One region of the Ideonella alba genome, then DNA from elsewhere that is predicted to be linked to it. Evidence: predicted binding sites of a transcription regulator. Region 1 holds the regulator's gene; each other region holds the start of a gene.

Region 1 (5,886 bases):
ACATGCCGCTCGCCAAGCCGCACCGGTGAGCTCAGCAGCACCAGCTCGAAGGGGTTCTGCGGGCCGCCGTCGGTCCAGGGCATGCTGGTGTTCATCGTGACCCGGCCGTTGGCCACGACGACCGGATCGGCCGTGGCCGGCCCCTGGCCCAGGTCATTGCTGGCCTGGTCCAGCAGACGCGTGCCGCTGACGCTTTGCGTGACGGTGTTGTCGTACTCGGTGGTCGCGCCCGAGTTGATCGTGCGGCCCCGGTAGACGCTGACCGTGCCGTCGCGCAGCGGGCGCAGGACGGTGGCGTCGACATGCAGGGTCGCGCCGACCGCCGGCGCAGTGGGCAGCAGGCCACTGGTCGTGTCGCCTGGCGGCGTCACAGGATCCGAGCCACCGCCTCCACCGCCACCGCCTCCGCAGGCCACCAGGACTGCGCAGAGCACAGTCACCCCTGCCCGGCGCGCCGCGCGCCATCCTGTCCATCGCATCATGTCTCCCCCTGTTGTTTGTCAGGTCGATGTGCCGTCGATCATAAGTGAGCGCGCCATGGACCTAGACTAGGGCCATGATGCAGATCGAGTTCGTCTCCGACATCGTGTGCCCCTGGTGCGCGATCGGCCTGGCCTCGCTGGAGCAGGCGCTGGCCCAGGTAGGCCCCGAGATCGGCCCGGTATCGCTGCGCTTCCAGCCCTTCGAGCTGAACCCGCAGATGCCGCCCGAGGGCGAGGAGATCGCCGGGCACCTGTCACGCAAGTACGGCCGCAGCCGCGAGGAACTGGCCGGCGCCGCGCAGATGATCCAGCAGCGCGCCGAAGCGCTGGGCTTTCCGATGCGCACCGCCAACCGCACCCGCATCTGGAACACCTTCGACGGCCACCGCCTGCTGCACTGGGCCGGCACCGTGGGTGAGACCGAACAGAAGGCGCTGAAGCAGGCGCTGCTGCTGGCCTACCACCGCGACGGCCTGAACCCGGCCGACCCGGCGGTGCTGCGCGCCGCCGCGGCCGAGGCCGGGCTGGACGCCGCCGAGGCCGCCGCAGTGATCGACGATCCGCAGCGCTACGCCGCCGAGGTGCGCCAGGAGCAGGCGCTGTGGCAGCAGGCCGGCATCCACTCGGTGCCCGCGGTGGTGATCAACCGCCAGTACCTGGTCAGCGGCGGGCAGCCGCCCGAAGTGTTTGCGCAGGCGCTGCGGCAGGCGGCCGGGGCGGCCGCGGCCTGAAGCCGGCACAGACAGGCGGCACCTCGTGACACGATGGTTGAGCGCCGTGATGGCCTGGTCCCTGTCCGCCGCCGTGTGCGCCCAGGAACCGTCGGATCTGGCCCGTCGGGCCCTGAGCGAAGCCGTCGCAGCACGCACCGCGACCGTGGACCACATCGCCACCATTGGCGGCTACGAGTACGAGGTCTACGTCGACCGCAGCGTGGTGCCGCCGGTGGCGGTGGCCACGATCACCTCGGCGTCGATGGACCGCCTGCTGGCCACGCCGCAAAAGGGCATGGCCGAGCGCATGACGGCTCAGCACGACCGCGTCTCGCGCTATCTGGCCACACTCACGGGCAGGCCGGTGGTCAAGCGCTGAGCTTCAACCTGCCGCATCCTTGCGCATCGACCCCGCCACCAGATCAAACCGGAACATCCGGCACTCGATCGGACCGTTCCACATCGGCACGCGGCGGCTTTCCTTCAGGCGCATCAGGCTGGGGGTCTTGGCCTCGGGGGTGAGGACCCAGGCGGTCCAGCCGGTGTAGGCCTTCTTCCAGTGGGCGGCCAGGCGGGCGTAGAACTCGCCGGCGTCGGCGGCGCCTTCGAAGCGCTCGCCCATCACCTCGCCGCGCACGCCGCCGGTGCCCTGGCCGGAACCCTTGGGCGCAATACGCTCGCCATAGGGGGGGTTCATCACGATGGTGCCGGCCTCGGCGGGGGCGGGGCGCTGCAGCGCGTCGGCGGTCTTGAACTCGATGGCGTGGGCCACCCCGGCGCGCTCGGCGTTGCGGGTGGCGAAGTCGGTCATGCGAAAGCTCACGTCGCCGGCGTAGATCTTCACCGCGGGCGCGTGGACGGCGGCCTCGGCGGCGCGCTTCATCTGGCCCCAGGTGCCCAGCAGCGGCTTGAAGGGCAGCAGCTTCTCGAACGCGAAGCGGCGCTGCCCGCCGGGGGCGATGCCGCAGGCGATCTGCGCGGCCTCGATGGCGATGGTGCCGGCGCCGCAGCAGGGGTCGAGCAGCGGGCCGTCCTGTTCGCGGCCTTGCCAGCCGGCGGCGGCCAGCATGGCGGCGGCCAGCGTCTCCTTGAGCGGGGCTTCGCCCTTGGCCTCGCGCCAGCCGCGCTTGAACAGGGCTTCGCCGGACAGGTCCACGCTCAGCTGCGCATGCTCGGGGCCCAGGTGCAGCACCAGCGACAGGTCGGGGAAGCGGGTGTCGACGCTGGGGCGCTCGCCGGTGGCGTCGCGCAGCGCGTCACACACCGCGTCCTTGATCTTCAGGCCGGCGAAGTTCAGGCTGTGCAGCGGGCTGCGCCAGGCGCTGGTGTCCACGCGCAGCGTCTGCGCGGGGGTGATCCAGCGGGTCCAGTCGACCTGGCGGGCCAGGTCGTACAGATCACGCTCGTCGCGGTAGACGCCGCCGGCCACCTGCCACAGCACGCGCTGGGCCAGGCGGCTGCCCAGGTTCAGGCGCAGCGCGTCCTCAGGCGTGCCATCGACGAAGACGCCGCCGCGGCTGGCCTCCACATTCGTGCCCTCGGGCAGCAAACGCGCGCATTCATCGGCCAGCAGCGGCTCCACCCCGGCGGCGCAGGGCAGGAACATCACGCCGGGGCCGAGGGCGGCGGCCGGCGCGTCGCTGCGGGTGACGCGGCGGGGGGTGTTCACATGGCTTTGCGCAGGTTGGCCGGCGCAATCTTCAAGGCTTCACGGTACTTGGCCACGGTGCGGCGCGCCACCTGGATGCCCTGCTCTTCCAGCATGTCGGCGATCTGGCTGTCGGACAGCGGCTTCTTGATGTCCTCGGCGGCGACGAACTGCTTGATCAGCGCCCGCACCGCGGTGGAGCTGGCGTTGCCACCGGCGTCGGTGTTCAGGCTGGAGCCGAAGAAGTACTTCAGCTCGAAGGTGCCAAAGGGCGTGGCCATGTACTTGGCGGTGGTCACGCGGGAGATGGTGGATTCGTGCAGGCCCAGCTCGTCGGCGATCTCGCGCAGCACCAGCGGCTTCATCGCGATCTCGCCGTGCGTGAAGAAGGCCTTCTGGCGCTCGACGATGGCCTGGCTGACGCGCTGGATGGTGTCGAAGCGCTGCTGGATGTTGCGGATGAACCAGCGTGCTTCCTGCAGCCGCGCCGACAGGTTGCCGCCGCCGCGCTGGCCGCGGATGGCCTGGGCGTAGAGCTCGCTGACGCGCAGCTTGGGCATCACGTCGGGGTTGAGCGTGACCTTCCAGTTGCGGCCGCTCTTCACGACGATCACATCGGGCACCACGATCAGGCTCTCGGCCGGCGAGAAGGGCCGGCCGGGCTTGGGCTCGCAGGCCACGATCAGCGCCTGCGCGGCCTTGACGGTGGGCTCGTCGGCGCCGGTGGCGCTGGCCAGCTTCTTCAGGTCGCGCCGGGCGAGCAGCTCGAGGTGGCTGCGGGCGATGGCCATCGCGCAGTCGCGCGCCGGGCCCGCGGGGCGGTGGCGCAGCTGCAGGCACAGGCAGTCGCCCAGGTTGGCAGCGCCCACGCCGGCGGGCTCCATGCTCTGCAGCCAGGCCAGGCCGCAGCGCAGCTGGTCCAGCAGCTCGTCGCGGTCGTCCAGGTCACCCAGGCCCAGGCTGTCGGCCACGCGCTCGGCGATGTCCTCCAGCGTGCCATCCAGGTAGCCGTCCTCGTCGAGCGACTCGATCAGCACATGCACTGCGGCGGCGTCCTGCGGCGACAGGCGCATGCCCAGCAGCTGCTGGCGCAGGTGCTCCTGCAGCGTGGGGCCGCTGACGCTGCGCTCCTGCGGCTCGAAGTCGTCGTCGTTGCCCTGGCCGCTGCCGGTGCCGGGGGTTTCGCGGATGCCGTCGAAGTCGTCGCGCTCGGTGCCGTTTTCCCAGTCGTCGCGCTCGGTGGTGCCGAAGTCGGCGCTGTCCACCCCGGCGGACTCGTCGCCGCCTTCACCCACCGAGGCGCCGGCGCTGTCGGCCTCTTCGCGCTGGCTGGTGCTGCTGGCGCGGTCCACCGAGGTGAATTCGAAGCCGGGCCCTTCGTCCTCGGTTTCGAGGAAGGGGTTCTGGTCGAGCATCTGCTCGACCTCCTGGTGCAGCTCCAGCGTGGACAGCTGCAGCAGGCGGATCGACTGCTGCAGCTGGGGCGTCAGCGCCAGGTGCTGCGAGAGGCGGACCTGCAGGGTCGGTTTCATCGCGCTCGCCGCTCAGCCGGGATGACGGGCAGGGAATACAGCAGGGCCGTCATGGTCACATTCTGAAGTGCTCGCCAAGGTAGACCCGGCGCACGTCCGGGTTCTCGACGATGTGGGCGGGCGTGCCCTCGGCCAGCACGGTGCCGGCGCTGATGATGTAGGCGCGGTCGCAGATGCCCAGGGTCTCGCGGACGTTGTGGTCGGTGATCAGCACGCCGATGCCACGGGCCTTGAGGAACTGGATGATGCGCTGGATCTCGATCACCGCGATCGGATCGACCCCGGCGAAGGGCTCGTCCAGCAGGATGAAGCGCGGCTGCGTGGCCAGCGCGCGGGCGATCTCCACGCGGCGGCGCTCGCCGCCCGACAGCGCCGGGGCCGGCGAGTCGCGCAGGCTGGTCAGGCTCAGGTCGTTCAGCAGGCCGTCCAGGCGCGACTGGATCTCGCTGTCCGACAGCGGCTTGCCGTCGGCGCCGTACTGCAGCTCCAGCACCGCGCGGATGTTCTCGTCCACCGTCAGCTTGCGGAAGATCGAGGCCTCCTGCGGCAGGTAGGACAGGCCCATGCGCGAGCGCTGGTGGATCGGCTTGCGGTGCACCGGCTCGCCGTCGATGTGGATCTCGCCGGCATCGCAGCGCAGCAGGCCGACCACCATGTAGAAGGTGGTGGTCTTGCCGGCGCCGTTGGGGCCGAGCAGGCCGATCACCTCGCCGGCGCCCACCGACAGGTGCACGTCCTTGACCACCACCCGCGCGCCGTAGGCCTTGCGCAGGCCGGTGGCCTCCAGACGGCTGACGCTGGCAGCGGCGGCCGCCATGACCGGAGCGACCGTGGTCAACGCGGGGCCTCGGGGTTGTCGGCGCGTGGCACGAACACCAGGCGCGGGCGGCTGGACGCCGCGGTGCTGCCGGGGCTGCCGCCCTCGAAGGTGAGCGTGTCGGCCGGCTGGTCGTAGACGATCACGGCCGCGGTGGCCTCGTCGGCCGGCTGGCCGGCGCGCAGGATGCGCATGCGGGCCTCACCGACCAGGCGGATGCGGTCGGCGCCGCCGTCGTACTCGATGCGCAGCGCCTGGGCCTCGATGACCTCGTCCACCCGGTCGCGCTTCTGGCGGAAGGTGGCGGGCTGGGCGGCGCTGCCCAGCGCGGTGGCGCTGAAGCGGCCGGGCGCGTCTTCGCGCACGTCCACCTTGTCGGCCTTGATCTGCAGCGTGCCCTGGGTGATCACCACGTTACCGACGACGGTGGTGGTGCGCTTGCTCAGGTCCACCGAGGCGGCCTTCTTGCCGTCGCTCTCCACCACCAGCGGCTTGGTCCGGTCGGCCCGCTCGGCCCGGGCCGGCACGCAGGCCAGCAGCGCCAGCGCGGCGATCAGACAGAGGGGAGGGCGGCGGGACATGGCTGCGGCACGGAAATTGCAGACCATTCTACGGCCCCGGCACCCGAGCGCCAGCCCGTTGGCACGAAAAAGACAGCCCCAGCGGGGTCAGTGCGCCAGCCTGGGGCTCAGCG
Region 2 (5,886 bases), on a different contig from region 1:
GATCACCGACTCCAGCACGCTGTTGACGAACAGGCACTGGCCATCGGGGCGCACCACCGCCACCATCGTGGCGAGCTGGTCGAAGGCCTCCCAGTGACGCTCGCTGGGCGACGGGGTCACCGGTCGCGTGGGCATCACGAGGCCACTTTGCTGATCTCGCGCCGCAGTGCGGCGATGTCGGCTTCCTTGCGGGTGATGGCCGCCTTGATCTCGGCCACGCGGTCGATGTACTTCTGCGGGTTGCGCACCTCGTCACCGCGGCGTTCGGGTTCGCCGTTGTTGTACTCGCGACGCAAGGCCTCGAGGGCGGCCTCCTCCTTGGCGAGTTCGGACTCGAGGATGCGGCGGGCGTCGCTCTCGCGGGCGCGCTGGTCGGCGTCATTGACCTTGGCGCTGCCGGGCGAGGCCGAGGGCACCGGCCGCGCCTTGGGCATGGCCACCGACGTGGGCTGCTGGGCTTCGCGCGCCTTGCAGCCGCGCTGCTCGGCTTCCTTGGCGGTGATGGTGTTGGTGAACACGTTGCCAGGGCAGACGTAGTACACCTGCGTGCCCGACTGGGCCCGGACGGCCGACGCCGCCAGCAGGCCCAGGCCGAGGACCAACAGCACACCAGGAGCACGGGGGGCAGGAGGGGATCGCATGGCGGCATTGTCGCTGGATTGGCAGCGCAGCGTGATGACAGGCTGGGGATCAACGCCCGGCGCCGCCCGCCGGCCGACGCCACTGCGGCGCCCCAAAGAAAAAGGGACGGCCAGGCCGTCCCTTTCGTGCGCGATCCCGCGAGGGATCACAGGGCGTAGTACATGTCGTACTCGACCGGGTGCACGGCCATGCGGAAGCGGGTGACTTCCTGCATCTTCAGGTCGATGTAGGCATCGAGGTAGGCGTCGGTGAACACGCCGCCCTTGGTCAGGAACGCGCGGTCCTTGTCCAGGTACTCGAGGGCCTGGTCCAGGCTGTGGCAGACGGTCGGGATCTTCGCGTCTTCTTCCGGCGGCAGGTGGTACAGGTCCTTGGTGGCGGCTTCGCCCGGGTGGATCTTGTTCTCCACGCCGTCCAGGCCCGCCATCAGCAGCGCGGCGAAGCACAGGTACGGGTTGGCCGAGGGATCCGGGAAGCGGGCTTCCACGCGACGGCCCTTCGGGTTGGCCACGTAGGGGATGCGGATCGAGGCCGAGCGGTTCTTGGCCGAGTAGGCCAGCTTGACCGGGGCTTCGAAGCCGGGGACCAGGCGCTTGTAGCTGTTGGTGCCGGGGTTGGTGATCGCGTTCAGCGCGCGGGCGTGCTTGATGATGCCGCCGATGTAGTACAGCGCGAACTCGCTCAGGCCGGCATAGCCGTCGCCCGCGAACAGGTTCTTGCCGTCCTTCCAGACAGACTGGTGCACGTGCATGCCGGAGCCGTTGTCGCCAACGATGGGCTTGGGCATGAAGGTGGCGGTCTTGCCATAGGCATGGGCCACGTTCACGATGATGTACTTCTGCAGCTGCAGCCAGTCAGCGCGCTGGACCAGCGAGCTGAACTTGGTGCCGATTTCCATCTGGCCGGCGTTGGCCACTTCGTGGTGGTGCACTTCCACCGGGATGCCCAGCTGCTCGAGCAGCAGGCACATCTCCGAGCGCATGTCCTGGCCGCTGTCGACCGGCGGGACCGGGAAGTAGCCGCCCTTGACGGTGGGACGGTAGCCGGTGTTGCCGTGCTCGTACTCCTTGCTGGAGTTCCAGGCGGCTTCCTCGGACTCGATCTTGAAGAACGAGCCGCCCATTTCGTTGCCCCAGCGGACGCTGTCGAACACGAAGAACTCGGGCTCCGGACCGAAGTAGGCGACATCGCCCAGGCCGGAGGCCTTCATGTAGGCTTCAGCGCGCTTGGCCAGCGAGCGCGGATCGCGCTCGTAGGGCTTGCCGTCGGTGGGATCGATGACGTCGCAGGTCAGGATCAGCGTCGGCTCTTCGAAGAACGGGTCGATGTTGGCCGTGTTCGGGTCCGGCATCAGCAGCATGTCCGACGCTTCGATGCCCTTCCAGCCAGCGATCGACGAGCCGTCGAACGCATGGCCCGACTGGAACTTGTCTTCGTCAAAAGCGGACACGGGCACGGAGACGTGCTGTTCCTTGCCACGGGTATCGGTGAAGCGGAAGTCAACGAACTTGACGTCGTTGTCCTTCACGAGCTTCATCACGTCGGCGACGGTCTTGGCCATCAGAAAGGCTCCTGGCGGATGGTTGGCTGAGAAGAATCGGGAATGAATTCCGGGAACGGCGGTCGGGCGGTACAGGGCCCCATGACAGGGTTCACCCGTGGAACCCGACTGCAGCGGGCGGAATGTAGCAGAAAGCGTGCCCAAATCTGGTGATCGGCCAGGGGGTTTCAGCGGGGCGGGTCCCCGAGGAAGCACGGGACTTGACGGACGTCACCTGAGGCAATGCACCGTCCTGGTGATCAATATGCATCATATTGGTGCATTCGCGGCGCCCTCATTCGGTGCTGACGCGCAGCTCCGGAAAGGCCGCCAATCCGCCCTTCAGCGCCTCGAAGGCCTGGGCGGCCAGCACCGGCTCGCCCTTGACCCCGAGCTCGATGTGACGCCCGCGCTGCGGATGGTCGACGCTGGGCAGGCTGAACACCCGCACGCCGGCAAAGCGCGCCTCGATGGACTCCATCAGCGGCGTCAGCGTGGCCTCCAGGCCGTTGTAGACGTACAGCGCATGCTCGGCATGCGGCTGCGGGCGCAGGTCGGCGTAGCAGGTGTCGAGCACCCACTCGATCATCGGGTGCGCCATCACCGGGAACCCGGGCACGAAGTGCAGGCGCCCGAGGCTGAAGCCGGGGATCTTGTTGTACGGGTTGGGGATCAGCGTGGCGCCTGCCGGGAACACGCCCATGTTCAGGCGGTGCACGTTGTCGGGCCGCTCGGGCTCCCAGGCCACGCCCTGCTCGGCGGCCACCTCGCGCATGCGCTCCTCGATCAGCGCCTTGGCGCCCGGGTGCAGCGCCAGCGGCAGGCCGGCGGCCAGGGCGGCGCACTGGCGTGTGTGGTCGTCGGGCGTGGCGCCGATGCCGCCGCACGAGAAGACGATGTCGCCGCTCTCGCGGGCCTCCTTCAGCGCGGCGATGATGCGCGGGCGGTCGTCGCCGATGAACTGCGCCCAGCCCAGCGCATGGCCGCGGGCCGCCAGCAGTTCGATCAGCCTGGGCAGGTGCTTGTCCTGGCGGCGACCCGAGAGGATCTCGTCGCCGATCACGAGCAGACCGAAACTCATGGCAACCTCGGTGCGTCGGTGACGGGGGGCAGCGGTGCGGCAGGCGGCTCGACGGGCACCACCTCGACCGTCTGGCGGCGGCGCAACTCGTCGAGCGCCGCCAGCGCATAGTGGGCGAACCACAGCGCCGCGAAAGCGAAGACCAGCGTGTAGAGCCACACCGCCACCGCGATCATCAGCGGCGCGAAGATCAGCGCCGCCGCACCGCCCACCGCCCAGATCAGCGAGGGCGCCGCGCCCAGATAGCCGGTGACCACGCCGATCAGCAGCAGCGGCCAACGGTGCTCGGCGACCACGGTGCGGCGCTCGGCGGCGCTGGCGGTGTCGGCCAGCACGTCGAAGCCCATGACCTGGCGGGTCAGCCAACCCCAGATCAGCGGCGGGACGATCAGCACCAGTGGCGGAATCAGCCACAGCGGCATGGTCACCAGCAGGGCCGCCAGCGCCACCAGCGTGCAGCCCACCGACCACAGCACCGCGGTCACGAAGGACGCGCCATGGCGCTGCTCCAGCGTCGGGAATCGCCGCTCGCGCACCAGACGGGCCACCGCCGGCGTGGCCAACCAGGCCACCAGCAGCAGGCTCAGCACGACGATCAGCGGCACCGCCAGCGCCAGCACGATCACCGGCCCGACCAGCGACCGCCACGACGCGCCCAGGTTGACCTCGATCCACTGCAGCATCGCCGCCACCAGCGACCAGCCCTCCAGCGTGGACCGCACGCCGGCCACCGCGGACTCCCAGAACAGCCAGCCCAGACCCAGCGCCAGCAGCGAGGACAGCAGCAGCGGCATCAGCGTCAGGCCCATCACCCGGGGCAGGAACAGGTAGGCGCCGGCGCGCCAGAACGAATCGAGCAGCAGCTTCATGGTGCGGAGGATAGCCTCAGGTGCGGCGGATCAGGTGCGGCGGATCATGCGCGCCCGATCAGGCGCAGCAAGCCCAGGCGCTGCTGTGCCCAGAAGCCGCGACCGTAGTCGCGACCGCCTTCGTCAGGCCATTGGTCACGGATGCCGCAGGGCCCGTTGTCATGGCGAAAGTCGGCGGTGCCCAGCAGCATGTCCCACAGCGGGAACAGCACGGCGAAGTTGCAGCCGCCCAGCGTGCCCTTGCCATGCGATTCATGGCCGATGCCGGCACCGTGGTGGCGCCGATGGAAGGCCGGCCCCACCAGCAGGCGCTCGCCCAACCAGCCGAAGGACAGCCGCAGGTTGGCGTGCGCCAGGTTCTCGACCAGTTGCGACAGCGCGATCAAGGCCACGAACTGCCCCGGGGCCACGCCGATGACGCGCGCCACCAGCACGAACACCGCGTCGACGATCAGGCTGTCGAGCAGGTGGTTGCGGCTGTCGCTCCACATCGTCACATGCCGCTGGCTGTGGTGCAGCGCATGCAGCGCCCACCACCAGTTGAACTGGTGCTGGGCGCGGTGCAGCGCGTAGTTCAGCAGGTCGAAGACCAGCAGGTAGACCAGAAAGCCGGCCAACTGCGTGTCGCTGACGCCGGGCCACCACGGCGCGATCCACTGGTCCAGGTGCCAGCCGTCCACACCATGCACGGCCAGCCAGCCGAACAGCGCGTTGAACAGCGGATCGACCGCGAAGAACAGCGCCACCCGGAACAGGCCCAGCCGGTGGATCAGCGTGTAGAGCACGTCCACGCGCACCGCCTGCCGGCGCTCGGTCTGCGCCACGGCGCTGGTGGCCCGCGGCTCATCGGGGCGCCAGCGCTGCAGCGGCGCGATCAGCAGCAGCATCGCGGCGATCTGCAACACGCCCACCAGCAACCAGCCGGTGGCGTCGAAGGCGTCGCTGATGAACGAGCCCAGGCCTGCGTGGAACAGCAGTGGCTGCACCACCGCCTCGAACAAGGCCTGCTGGGCGTCGCCGAAGGCCCCGGTCAGCGCGTCGACGGCGGCCTGGGCGGTGTCGACGAGGCTCATGGCGGCGAGGCGGCCAGCGCCGCGCGGTAGGCCGGGTGGTCGCGCAGCGACGCGAAGCACAGGCCTCGCGCCTTCAGCCCGGTGATCAAGGGCTCGAGCACCGCGGGCGCCCAGGGGTCCTGGCGCGACCAGATCCCCAGGTGGGCCAGCAGCACGTCGCCCGGGCGGATGTCGCGCAGCGCCTTGTCGAGCAGCGCGCGGTTGGGGAAGCGCTCGCTGGAGAGCTCGTCGCCCAGGAAGCCGGCGGGGCTCCAGCCCACATGGGTCCAGCCGCAGGACGCCGCGGCGCGCAGCAGCGCGGGCGAGGTCTTGCCTCCCGGCGCGCGGAAGAGGCGCGGCATGCTGCGGCCCGTCATCTGCGTGAAGCGGGTGCGCACGCGCTCGAGTTCCTGGCAGTAGTCCTGCGCGCTCCAGTGCAGGGTCTGGCCGTTGTGCGGACCGGCGCTGGGCCGCATCTCGAAGCCGCCATCGGCACGGTCGGCGCGCCAGTAGACATGGTCGAAGGTGTGGCTGCCGAACAGGTGTCCCTCGTCGGCACGCGCCTTCCACCAGGGCGCCCAGCGCTCATCCAGGCTGCCGCCACCCTCCTGGGTGCGCTCGTTGGCCAGGAAGAAGACCGCCGGCACCTGCTGGCGCTGCAGCACCTCGGCCACCAAGGGCGCCACGCCCATGTGGCCGGTG
Region 3 (5,886 bases), on a different contig from region 1:
GTGGTTCTCGTCCAAGGTCCGCGAGGCGGGTGCGCTGCTGATCTGCGAGACCACGGTGGAGGAGCTGCTGCTCGACGGCGAGCAGGTCATCGGCGTGCGCTGTGACCGCCTGGGCGGCGAGGTCTATGCCGACGTGGTGGTGCTGGCCGACGGCGTCAACAGCACGCTGGCGCGCAAGGCCGGCTTCCATGGCGAGCTGGACGCAGGCAACGTGGCCCTGGCGGTCAAGGAAATCCTCTTCCTGCCCGAAGAAGTGATCCAGGCGCGCTTCAACGTCAAGGACGAAGAGGGCGTGGTCATCGAGCTGATGGGCAAGGTGACCGAGGGCATGGTGGGCACCGGCTTCCTCTACACCAACAAGGAGTCGCTGACCATCGGCGTGGGCTGCATGCTCAGCGACTTCAAGGCCAACCCCCAGCGCACCAGCCCCTACACGCTGCTGGAGAAGCTCAAGAAGCACCCCAGCATCGCCCCGCTGATCGAAGGCGGCGAGATGAAGGAGTACTGTGCCCACCTGATCCCGGAAGGCGGCTTCAACGCCGTGCCGCGCATCTATGGCGCGGGCTGGCTGATCGTGGGCGACTCGGGCGGCTTCGTCAACGCCGCCCACCGCGAAGGCTCCAACCTGGCCATGACCAGCGGCCGCCTGGCCGGCGAGACGGTCATCGCCCTGAAGGCCGCCGGCCAGGAACCCTCGGCCGCCCGCCTGAAGCTCTACAAGGACAAGATGGACGAGTCCTTCGTCATGAAGGACCTGAAGAAGTACCGCAAGCTGCCCGAGGTGCTGCACAGCAGTCCGCAGTTCTTCACCGCTTACCCCGAGCTGGTCAACCGCGCCGCCAAGACCTTCTTCACCGTCGACGGTGTGGACAAGCACTCCAAGGAAAAGGAAATCCTGGGCAGCTTCCGCAGCAAGCGCAGCCTGACCGGCCTGATGGGCGATGCCTTCAAGCTCTGGCGTGCCTCGCGCTGAGCGCGCCAGCCGCTGCTGCACACCCTTTGCCCGCCCTCGCCCGAAGGAGCCATCATGAGCCTCGTCGTCAACGTCGAAGAAAAGCTCTTCCAGAACCGCTACAAGGTCGACCACGGCCGCCCGCATATCCAGATCAGGAAGCCCGAGGTCTGCGCCAACGACTGCAAGGACCAGAGCTGCACCTTCGTCTGCCCGGCCAGCTGCTACAAGGCCGAGGGCAACCGTTCGGTGACGCTGATCACCGACGGCTGCCTGGAGTGCGGCAGCTGCCGGGTGATCTGCACCGAGCACGCCAACGTCGCGTGGGAGTACCCGCGTGGCGGGCACGGCATCCTCTTCAAGTTTGGGTGAGGCCGGACGTGAGACCGTCCCTGCGGACGGTCGAACGCCTGCCGAACCGGCCGAGCTCTGCGAGGCCGTGGATAGACCTCACGATGAAGCACCCATGAATGTCGAGACCTTCCTGGCCCACGCGATCCAGCTGGAGCGCGAAGCCGCCCGCCGCTACGAGGAGCTCTCCGCCGCACTGGCGACGGAGGGCAATGCCGACCTCAAGGCCTTCTTCGCGCTGATGGCCAAATACTCGCGCCTGCACCTGGCCGACGCGATGGCCCGCGGGGGCTTTCGCGAGATCCCGGTGATCGCGCCGCAGGACTTCCAGTGGCCCGACGGCGTCTCGCCCGAGGTGGCCGACTGGGCCGGCGTCGACGCGCTGCTGGACGCGCCCGCGGCGCTGGCGCTGGCCATGGACAGCGAGCGCCGCGGCCATGCCTGGTACGCCGCGGTGGCCGCCAGCACGATCGACCCCGAGCTGCGTGCGCTGGCCGCCGAGTTCGCCGAGGAAGAGGCCGACCACCTGCGCCAGCTGCAGGCGCTGATCGCCGCCCACGTCGCCTGACCGTTCTTTCCACCGATTCATCACGCCATGCCCCAGCCGACCCGCCACGTTTTCGTCTGCAGCCAGCAGCGCCCGCCCGGCCATCCGCGCGGCAGCTGCGCCGCCCAGGGCGCCAGCCCGCTGCTGCAGGCCTTCTGGGCCGAAGTGCAGAAGCGCCAGTGCTACGACCAGGTGGCGGTCACCTACTCCGGCTGCCTCGGCCCCTGCGACGGTGGCCCCAACGTGCTGGTCTACCCCGAAGGCGTGCTGTACCAGGGCGTCACAGTGGCCGACATCGGCGAGCTCTTCGACAGCCACCTGCTGGGTGGCACCCCGGTGGCGCGGCTGCGCGCACCGGCCACGGTCTGGTGAGCGCGCGCCACCGGCGCGCTTCTTGCACTGAACCGCCTCCAACCGGGTCGCCGCGGCGGATGCACCGTCTCGGCGCGCCCCCGGACACAGGAGGTGCACCGTGATCAGCCGCATCGCACAGGAGCGCTCCCATCTGGAGCTCTCCACCATCTATGAAGTGTGTCGCATCCTGGGCGACTCGCTCGACCTGCAGCGCACCTTCCGCGCCGCGCTGAACACCCTGGCCGCCCAGCTGGGTCTGCTGCGCGCGATGGTGGTGCTGCCGGTCAGCGAAGACGGCCAGCTGCGCGTGCACAGCGCCGTCGGGCTGACCCGCGACGAGATGGAACGCGGCCAGTGGCAGCCGGGCGAGGGCGTAATCGGCCGGGTGCACTTCTCCGGCCTGCCGGTGGTGGTGACGAACGTCGAGGACAGCGACGAGTTCATCGACCGCACCGGCGCCTTCGGTCCCCAGGAAGGCAAGCGCCTGTCCTTCATCGTGGTGCCGCTGCGCACCGGCGCGGATCACAACGCCGTGGGTGTGCTGGCGGCGCAGCGCGAGCTGCAGGGCGTGGCCCGGCTGTCCGACGACCAGCGCTTCCTGACCATGGTGGCCACGCTGCTGGCGCAGTCGGTGGCGCTGCACCATTCGGTCAGCGCCGAGCACCAGCGCCTGCAGCAGGAGACCACCCGGTTGCAGAAGGCGCTGACCGCGGACATCCCGCGCCGGCGTTCGCTGGACAACGTGGTGGGCCAGAGCCGGCAGATGCAGCGCGTCTTCGCCGAGGTGCACCAGGCCGCGCCCTCGCGCGCCACCGTGCTGCTGCGCGGCGAATCGGGCACCGGCAAGGAAGAGATCGCGCGTGCCATCCACTTCCTCAGCCCGCGCAAGGAAGCGCCCTTCATCAAGGTCAACTGCGCGGCGCTGACCGAATCGCTGCTGGAGTCCGAGCTGTTCGGCCACGAGAAAGGCGCCTTCACCGGCGCGGTGGGCGAGCGCAAGGGCCGCTTCGAGCTGGCGCATGGCGGCACGCTCTTCCTGGACGAGGTGGGCGACATCTCGGCCGGCTTCCAGGCCAAGCTGCTGCGGGTGCTGCAGGAGCGCGAGTTCGAGCGCGTCGGCGGCAGCCGGCCGGTGAAGGTGGACGTGCGCCTGATCTGCGCCACCAACCGCGACCTCGAGCGCATGGTCCAGCGTGGCGAGTACCGCGCCGACCTGTACTACCGCATCAACGTGGTCAGCATCTTCCTGCCGCCGCTGCGGGAGCGGCGCGAGGACATCCCGCCGCTGGTGGCCCATTTCCTGGACCGCTACAACAAGGAGAACCGGCGCAACGTCAAGGTCACGCCCGAGGCCATGCAGGTGCTCACCAACTGCTACTGGCCGGGCAATGTGCGCGAGCTGCAGAACTGCATCGAGCGCACTGCCACGATGGTGGAGGGCGGCTCGATCAACGGCCTGGCCTTCCCCTGCCGCTCCAACCGCTGCCTCACCCAGACCCTGCACCACATCGACAAGGCCGATGCGGTGGCGCCGGCGGTGGTCCACTTCGCCGGCCGGGTCAACGGCCACAGCAGCCCCTTGCCCGACGACGACGAGGTGCTGACCATCGGCCCGGCCGAACGCCTGGCCGAGTCGGGCGCGGTGCCGCCGCGCCACTTCGGCCCCGAGGCCCCGGCCGGCGAGCGTGATCGCCTGGTCTGGGCGATGGAGCAGTGCGGCTGGGTGCAGGCCAAGGCCGCACGGCTGCTGAAGGTCACGCCGCGCCAACTGGGCTATGCGCTGCAGAAGCACCGCATCGAGGTGCGCAAGCTGTGAGCGCCGCCCGGCGCTGACGTCGACAAGGCCGCCGGCGGGCGGCCTTGTCGCTTTTGTCGTGACCGGCACAGCCGACGCGCCAATCCAAGTGCTTGATTTTTCAGTGTTTTCTGACTGGCACGGCTCTCGCAATAGGGGACTCAACCCACGACCGCGAGGTGCCCATGTCTGCCAACGCCGCCTTCGTCTCGATCGCCGACCTGAAGAAAGGTCGCAGCGCCATCAGTGAGGTCATCGAGACCGGTGGCGGCTGCTCCACCACCGGCGGCGAGGGCAAGGCCAGCTGCGGCTCCTCGGCCGGTGCCGATGACATGCCGCCCGAGATCTGGGAGAAGGTCAAGAACCACCCCTGCTACTCGGAAGAGGCCCACCACCACTTCGCCCGCATGCATGTGGCGGTGGCCCCGGCCTGCAACATCCAGTGCAACTACTGCAACCGCAAGTACGACTGCAGCAATGAATCGCGCCCCGGCGTGGTCAGCCAGAAGCTGACGCCCGACCAGGCGGTGAAGAAGGTGCTGGCGGTGGCCAGCGAGATTCCGCAGATGACGGTGCTGGGCATCGCCGGCCCGGGTGATTCGCTGGCCAACCCGAAGAAGACCTTCGACACCATGCGCCAGCTCGCCGAGCAGGCGCCCGACATCAAGCTGTGCCTGTCGACCAACGGCCTGGCGCTGCCGGACATGGTCGATGAGATCTGCAAGTACAACATCGACCACGTCACGATCACGATCAACATGGTCGACCCGGCGGTGGGCGAGAAGATCTATCCCTGGATCTTCTACAACCACAAGCGCTACACCGGCGTCGAGGCGGCGAAGATCCTGCACGAGCGCCAGATGCTGGGCCTGGAGATGCTGACCGCGCGCGGCGTGCTCACCAAGATCAACTCGGTGCTGATTCCCGGCATCAACGACGAGCACCTGATCGAGGTGAACCGCGAGGTCAAGAAGCGCGGCGCCTTCCTGCACAACATCATGCCGCTGATCTCCGAGCCCGAGCACGGCACGGTGTTCGGCCTGACCGGCCAGCGCGGCCCCACCGCGCAGGAGCTCAAGGCGGTGCAGGACGCCTGCATGGGTGGCGCCAACCTGATGCGCCACTGCCGCCAGTGCCGCGCGGATGCGGTGGGCCTGCTGGGTGAAGACCGCTCGGAGGAATTCACGCTCGACAAGATCGAGGCGATGGACATCCACTACGACCTGGATAAGCGCCGCGCCTACCAGCAGAAGGTCGAGGCCGAGCGCCAGGCCCAGCACCAGGCCAAGGTCGATGCGCTCGATGCCGCGCTGGACGCCGCCCTGATCGCCGGCCAGGAGGACCTGAAGGTGCTGGTGGCGGTGGCCACCGAGGGCCATGGCCGCGTCAACCAGCACTTCGGCCACGCCACCGAGTTCCAGATCTTCGAGGTCAGCCGCAAGGAGGCGCTCTTTGTGGGCCACCGCCGCGTGGACCTGTACTGCCAGGGCGGCTATGGCGAAGACGAGCAGTTGCCCAGCATCGTCGGCGCCATCAACGACTGCCATGCGGTGCTGGTCTCGAAGATCGGCGCCTGCCCGCGTGACGAGCTGACGGCCGCCGGCATCGAGCCGGTCGACCAGTACGCGCACGAGTTCATCGAGAAGGCCGCGCTGAGCTGGTTCACCGACTACTGCGGCCGCGTGGCCGCCGGCCAGATCACCCACCAGGCGCGCGGCGATGCGCGCATCCGCCAGGGCGCGTTCACCGGCGCTGCCGGCGACGCGGCCGAACTCGCCGCCTGATGGCCCTTTCCCCGACCCCGCCAGGAGAACTCACCATGGCCCTGAAGATCATTGCCTCGATGTGCACCGGCTGCTCCGCCTGCGAGCCCGAATGCCCCAACGT
Region 4 (5,886 bases), on a different contig from region 1:
GCCCATCATGATGGCCACCTCCGGGTGGCGCTGGCGCAGCGCGTGGTAGCGCACGATGGACGCAGTGAAGCCGTAGGGGATGGGGTCGAGGATGGGGTCGGCCAGAAAGGGCCGGCCGCGCGCGCGCATGCCGGCGATCGCGGCGTCCAGGCTGGCCTCGTCGGCCGGCTCGCGGGGGATCAGGATGGGCGTGGACGCCACTTCGTCGGCCACCCACAGGGTGTCGGCCTTCAGGCTCAGCAGGTAGTCGGCACCGGCGCGGCCGCCGGTGAGCAGCTCGTCGGTGTCCTGGCTGTCGACACTGACCTGCCAGCCCTCGGCCTTCAGCGCCTGCACCGACTCGGCCAGGTGCCCGAAAGGCGTGGCCGGCAGGCCGCCCAGGTCGATCACATCGGCGCCGTCGGCCACCAGGGCGCGGGCGCGCTCGACGATCTCGGCCACGCTCAGGCGCGGCGCGTCGGTGATCTCGGCAAAGATGCGGGTGCGGTGCTTCGACAGATCCACCGCCTGGGCCGCTCGCTTGAAGTGCTGCGGCAGGTCCTTCAACTCATCGGGGCCGCGCTGCACCGGCACGCCGAAGTGGGCCGACAAGCCCTCGACATCGCCGCGGCAGCGGCCTGGCACCAGGATGCGGTCGGCGCCGGGCAGCGGCGCGGGCACACGGCGGCGGATCATGTCGGCGGTCATCAGCGCCGCCACCTGCACGCCCACGTCACGCGTTTCCCAGGTGAAGGGCGCCTCGCCCGCGGTGCTGTTCAAGGACTGCAGCACCCGCTGCAGCGAGGCCTCGGCCAGGTGGCCGGTCAGGAAGACGATGTGTTCCACGCGAGGTGCAGTTCAGCCAGTCGCCGGGTCAGGGCCTGTTCCAGTTCATCGGGCGAGCAGACCACCTGCGCATGGTCGATGCCGCGCAGGCGCTCGACATTCTCCAGCTCGACGCGCCGCGGCCGCAGCGTGACCCAATCATGGGGCGCCTTGGTGACCACCACCGGCTCGGTATCGCAAGCAAACACGATGCCGGGAATGCCCAGCTTGCCGGCCTGGGCGAACATGTTGGTGGGCAGCGTGTCGCTGAAGCCGTAGGCGCACTTGGCCACGGTGTTGCTGGTGGCCGGGGCGACGATCACCGTGTGGTAGACGTCGGTGTAGAGCGCGCCCACCGGCACCGCGCTGGCGGTCTTGTCGCGGAACAGCTTGTGGCGCTGGCGCAGCGCGTCCAGGTGGTAGCCGTAGATGGGCAGTACCTCTTCGGCCGCGGCCGACAGGAACAGGTCGCACTGCGGCAGCCGCGCGGCCAGCGCCATCGACTCTTCCAGGAAATGGCCCGAGCCGGTCACGCACCAGGCAAAGCGCGAGCGCCTGGGCGCGTCCTCCAGGCCGGCCGCCTCGTCGACGGCGTCGATGCGCTCGCGGCCCTCAGCCGGGATGGGAGATCCGGATGTGGAGCTTGTGGAGCTTGCGGTAGAGGGTGTTGCGGCTGACATCAAGCGCCTTGGCGACGTTGCTGACGTTCCAGCGATGATGCTCCAGCAGCTGCAGCAGCACCTGGCGTTCGTTGGCCTGGATCGGGTTGAGGCGGGGCAGCTCGTCGGCCGGCTCTTCGGCGGGCACGACCGGCACCGCGGGTTGCGCCACGGTGTCCGCGGGCGGCGCACCGCGCTGGGAGCGCAGGCTGGGCAGGTGCTCGACGCCGATCTGCTGGGCGTCGGCCAGCGCCACCGCCGAGCGCAGCACATGGCGCAGCTGGCGCACGTTGCCGGGCCAGGGATGGTTCAGCAGCAGACGCTCGGCCTCGGGGCTGAGGCTGCATTCGGTGCCGCCCTCGGTCTGCAGCAGGTTGCGGATCAGCTCGCGCTTGTCGCTGCGCTCGCGCAGCGGCGGCAGGTCCAGCTCGACGCCGGCCAGGCGGTAGTACAGGTCCTCGCGGAACAGGCCTTCATCGACCAGGGCCAGCAGGTTGCGGTGGCTGGCGCTGATCAGCTGGAAATTGACGTCGTGGACCTCCTCGGTGCCCAGCGGCGTGACCTGGCGCTCCTCCAGCACCCGCAGCAGCCGCGCCTGCAGGTCCAGCGGCATGTCGCCGATCTCGTCCAGGAACAGCGTGCCCCCGTCGGCCTGCAGGATCTTGCCGCGCCGGCCGGTGCGCTGCGCGCCGGTGAAGGCGCCGGCGCGGTAGCCGAACAGCTCGGCCTCGATCAGGCTCTCGGGCAGGCTGGCGCAATTGATGGCCACGAAGGCGCCGCCGCTGTGCGGGCTGGCCTCGTGCACGGCGCGGGCGAAGACCTCCTTGCCGGAGCCGGTCTCGCCGCACAGCAGGATGGGCGTCTGGCGGCCGATCACGCGGCGCGCCGTGCCCAGCTGCTGGGCCAGGCGCGGATCAGCAAAGGTGGACACCCCGCCGCTGCCCGGGCGAGGCAGCGCGGCACGGGCCGCGGCGGCCGGTCGTGCACCGGGCGTGGGTGCGGGCATCACCGTCATCGCCCCGCCGGCACGGGCGTCCTCGGCCGGGCGGCGGGCCACCGCGAAGAAGCGGTGCGCCGCATTGGCGCGGTAGGTGACGATCGGGTGGAAGGACGAGGACACGCTGCGCTGCACCATGTCGTCCAGGCTGGACTGGAACAGGTCCTCCACGCGGCGCGCGCGGATCTCGGCCACCGAGGTCATGCCCAGCTGGAACAGCGCGCTGCGGTTGGCGGCCAGGATGCGGCCGTCCTCGGACACCGCCAGGCGGCCTTCGTGCAGGGTGTAGACGAATTCGGGCCGGCTGTGGAAGTGCACCGGGTGGGCGCTGCGAAAGCGCCGGTCGATCAGCCGGTTCTCGATCATCCGCGCGGTCATGCCCAGCAGCACCAGCAGGTGCTGCTGCATCATCGAGCTGCGGCTGGAGACGTCCAGCACCGCGCACAGTTCGCCCGCCGGGTCATAGACCGGCACGGCCGAGCAGGTCAGGCCGGTGAAGGCGGTGAAGAAGTGGTCTTCGCGGCGCACCGACACCGGTGCGCCCGAGGCCAGGCAGGTGCCCATGCCGTTGGTGCCGGCGGTGTTCTCGCTCCAGATGGCGCCCACGCGCAGGCCCATCGGCTCCACCTGCGAGGCGAAATCGGCCGAGGTCACCATGTGCAGGATCACGCCCTCGGTGTCGGTCAGCACCACCGCGGTCTCGCCGTCGGAGAGCTGCTGGTACAGCGAGGTCATCTCGTAGCGCGCGCAGTCGATGACGTCGGCCATGCGCGACAGGCGCTCTTCCAGCGTCTTGGCCGGCAGCACCGGCAGCTCGCGCGGCCGGTCGGGGTGCAGGCGGTATTCGTTGAGGCAGCGGCTCCAAGAGCGCGCGACGATGTCGTTCGGGTCGTCGTGCTGGCCGCTGCGCACCACATCGAACACATGGTCGGCGTGGCCGTCGGAACGAGGCAGGACGAGGCTCATGGGAAAATCTCCCTGTTTCACGAGGACGGGCTCCCGACAGTTTGGGCGCCATTCCGGATTGTGGCGCTACCGCAGTAACGACCACGCCGGTGAAACCCCCGATGTTGATGGACTGAAATCAAGGCCCGGCCAGCCGATAAACGCCGGTGCCGCCGGTGGCTTGGAACTTGCCTCGACACCGCCGAACCCTGGAACCAGGAACCCGACCGGAGACATCCCCCGACATGCTTGCCGCCCTGCCCCAAGCCCACGGCACCGCCGAACCCCAGGCCCTGGACCTGATCTTCATCGAAGGCCTGCGCGTGCAGACCGTGATCGGCATCCACGACAGCGAACTGCATCGCCCGCAGCCGCTGGTGATTGACCTGCACGCCGGCGTGCCGCACGCCGACGCCTGCGACAGCGACCGCATCGCCGACACCATCGACTACAGCGTGGTGCGTGAACGCCTGCACGGCCTGATGCTTCACCATGGTGTCACGTTGCTCGAAGCACTGGCGGAGCAGATTGCGCAGATGCTGATCCACGATTTCGGTGCCCAGTGGGTGCGGGTCAAGGTGGTGAAGCCGAACAAGTTCGAGGACCTCGATGCGGTGGGCGTGCAGATCGAGCGCCGCGCCGGTGCCGCCTCGTCGCGCGCCGCCGGTGGCCGCAGTGCCCAGGTGCTGCGCTGGATCGGCTCGGGCATGGTGCCGGCCAAGTCCTGAACGGCTCACCCTGACGCCTCCGGGCCCTGCAGATGCGGGGCCCTTTTTCATCGGCAAGGAGCGCGCAGGGCGCAAAAAAGAACCGGTCAGCGGTGCTGACCGGTCATGCAACCCGGATGACCCCCGGGCGCTCGCAAGGCCCCCTTGCGTGCTCGCAACGCAGGCCGCGCCTGCCAGACAGGCGGCGGCCTCAAGCAGGTCAGTTGGCGGCGAACGGGTGCGACGCGCCACCCTTCTTGGCCACCACTTCCGCGGCGGTCGGCGTGCCGGCGACGGCGCGCTTGATCGACTCCTTGACCGCAGCGTAGTTGTAGTCCTGGATCTTCTTGTCGTCTTCGGCCAGCCAGTGGATGAAGACGCCGACCGAGATGAACAGGTTGTCGGCTTCGTCGGCGGGGATGGTGCCATCCTCGACGCAGTCGGCCACCGCCATGGCGACGCCACGCTGGGCCGGGCCGAACATCTGGACGGCCTGCTTGGCGCCCTTGATGGTGACCTTGTTGAACATCACGGTTGCCGGCTTGCACAGCAGGTTCGGGGCCACCACCGCCAGCAGCGAGGTGAAACCGTCCTTGTTGTTGGTCAGGCAGTTCGCGAACGCGGTTTCAGCGGCGCTGCCACGCGGGCCGATGATGAGGTCGATGTGAGCCACCTCATTGCCATCGCCCACGAGCGATTCGCCCACCAGCATGCGATCGATCTTGGCCATATTGTCAGTCTCCTGTGCTGTTCCTGTGTTGACGACGCCGGGGCTCATCCGCCGGCGCTGGTCAACATGGAATCACGTTCCATGCCACGTCGGGGCGCCAGGCGCCCCGGGCTATCCCTAGGGTGCCCCGCGGCGGTCGATCAGACCGTGCAGGAACAGCGTGGCCACGGTGAGATCGGCGCTGGTGCCGGGGTTGATGCCCTGCTGTTTCAGCTGCTCATCCCAGGCGCGCCAGCCCGGATCGGCGTCCAGACTGCGCCCGGCGGCGGGGCGCTGCAGCCACCGACTGGCATCGTTCATGACACACTGTGCCACCGCCGCACCGTGCTTGCGGACAATATGTGCATCGGGCGCCGAGGCCAGCCAGGCCAGGAAGACGCGCTGCACCGCCTCGGCGGCGGCGTCTTCGCGCGGACCCTGCGGCGCACCCACGCCCAGGTCGGCCCCGCCCAGCGCGTCCAGGCCCAGGCTGAACAGTTCGGCAAAGCCGTCGCGGTACTGGCGGGCAATGCGGTCGCGGTCAGCGGCCAGGCTCATCGCGGCGCGCAGGTCCAGCGTGGGTTCCTGGTGCACGTCCTCGTCGTCGGCATGGCCCAGACCGCCCGGATTGGCCCGGCGGATGGCGCGGTAGGCCGCGGCGCTGTCCTGCGGCGTCAGCTCGGCCAGCACTGCGCCCAGCGCCAGGCGCAGCGCGGTGTGATCGGCCGCACCGGCGGGCAGGCACCGCCAGGCCTGGGCCAGCGGCACGCACAGCAGCACGATGCCCAGGTTGGTGTTGCAGCCCACCCGCGCCCAGGTGGCGTCGACCGCCGCCTCGATGCCCTCGCCCACCGACCCGCCCGGACGGGCCAGCGCGGCGGCCGCGGCGTCGGCACTGTCCAGGAACTGCGCGGCCGTCATGCGGTGGCCGTCGCTGGCATGGCTGACGTTGCCGGGCTTGCGGGCGGCCACGTCCCAGGCGCAGGCGCGGCGCCAGGCGGCCTCGATGCGGGCGCTCATGGCCCGCCCCGGCCTGCGACAGGCGCCCGCTGGCGGAGCGGGAGG

Evidence for each region. The regulator sigma-54, encoded in region 1, starts transcription at its own class of promoters, with help from an activator protein. The targets are predictions, from matches to a motif close to TGGCANGNAANCTGCTTT.
Region 2: glnA (type I glutamate--ammonia ligase) is a predicted target of sigma-54. The motif match lies at 2,328-2,345, and genes of this name have one in related genera.
Region 3: nifB (nitrogenase cofactor biosynthesis protein NifB) is a predicted target of sigma-54. The motif match lies at 4,136-4,153, and genes of this name have one in related genera.
Region 4: folB (dihydroneopterin aldolase) is a predicted target of sigma-54. The motif match lies at 3,583-3,600, and genes of this name have one in related genera.

What each region holds. Positions count from the first base shown of each region.
Region 1 covers NZ_JAGQDD010000018.1:91,435-97,320, forward strand. The annotation lists gene KAK03_RS19590 (hypothetical protein) at 1-371, opposite strand, end outside; gene KAK03_RS19595 (DsbA family oxidoreductase) at 557-1,213, shown strand; gene KAK03_RS19600 (hypothetical protein) at 1,263-1,574, shown strand; gene KAK03_RS19605 (THUMP domain-containing class I SAM-dependent RNA methyltransferase) at 1,578-2,801, opposite strand; gene KAK03_RS19610 (RNA polymerase factor sigma-54) at 2,861-4,375, opposite strand; gene lptB (LPS export ABC transporter ATP-binding protein) at 4,431-5,192, opposite strand; gene lptA (lipopolysaccharide transport periplasmic protein LptA) at 5,210-5,773, opposite strand.
Region 2 covers NZ_JAGQDD010000030.1:9,599-15,484, reverse strand. The annotation lists gene glnL (nitrogen regulation protein NR(II)) at 1-135, opposite strand, end outside; gene KAK03_RS23600 (hypothetical protein) at 135-608, opposite strand; gene glnA (type I glutamate--ammonia ligase) at 788-2,203, opposite strand; gene KAK03_RS23590 (competence/damage-inducible protein A) at 2,478-3,263, opposite strand; gene KAK03_RS23585 (EI24 domain-containing protein) at 3,260-4,132, opposite strand; gene KAK03_RS23580 (sterol desaturase family protein) at 4,177-5,205, opposite strand; gene KAK03_RS23575 (polysaccharide deacetylase family protein) at 5,202-5,886, opposite strand, start outside.
Region 3 covers NZ_JAGQDD010000023.1:29,067-34,952, reverse strand. The annotation lists gene KAK03_RS21610 (FAD-dependent oxidoreductase) at 1-973, shown strand, start outside; gene KAK03_RS21605 (ferredoxin family protein) at 1,025-1,324, shown strand; gene KAK03_RS21600 (ferritin family protein) at 1,419-1,871, shown strand; gene KAK03_RS21595 ((2Fe-2S) ferredoxin domain-containing protein) at 1,899-2,222, shown strand; gene nifA (nif-specific transcriptional activator NifA) at 2,323-4,020, shown strand; gene nifB (nitrogenase cofactor biosynthesis protein NifB) at 4,185-5,783, shown strand; gene KAK03_RS21580 (4Fe-4S binding protein) at 5,819-5,886, shown strand, end outside.
Region 4 covers NZ_JAGQDD010000005.1:52,906-58,791, reverse strand. The annotation lists gene KAK03_RS09220 (DUF6513 domain-containing protein) at 1-825, opposite strand, end outside; gene KAK03_RS09215 (flavoprotein) at 804-1,484, opposite strand; gene KAK03_RS09210 (sigma-54-dependent Fis family transcriptional regulator) at 1,417-3,426, opposite strand; gene folB (dihydroneopterin aldolase) at 3,651-4,133, shown strand; gene fae (formaldehyde-activating enzyme) at 4,333-4,842, opposite strand; gene KAK03_RS09195 (triphosphoribosyl-dephospho-CoA synthase) at 4,960-5,841, opposite strand.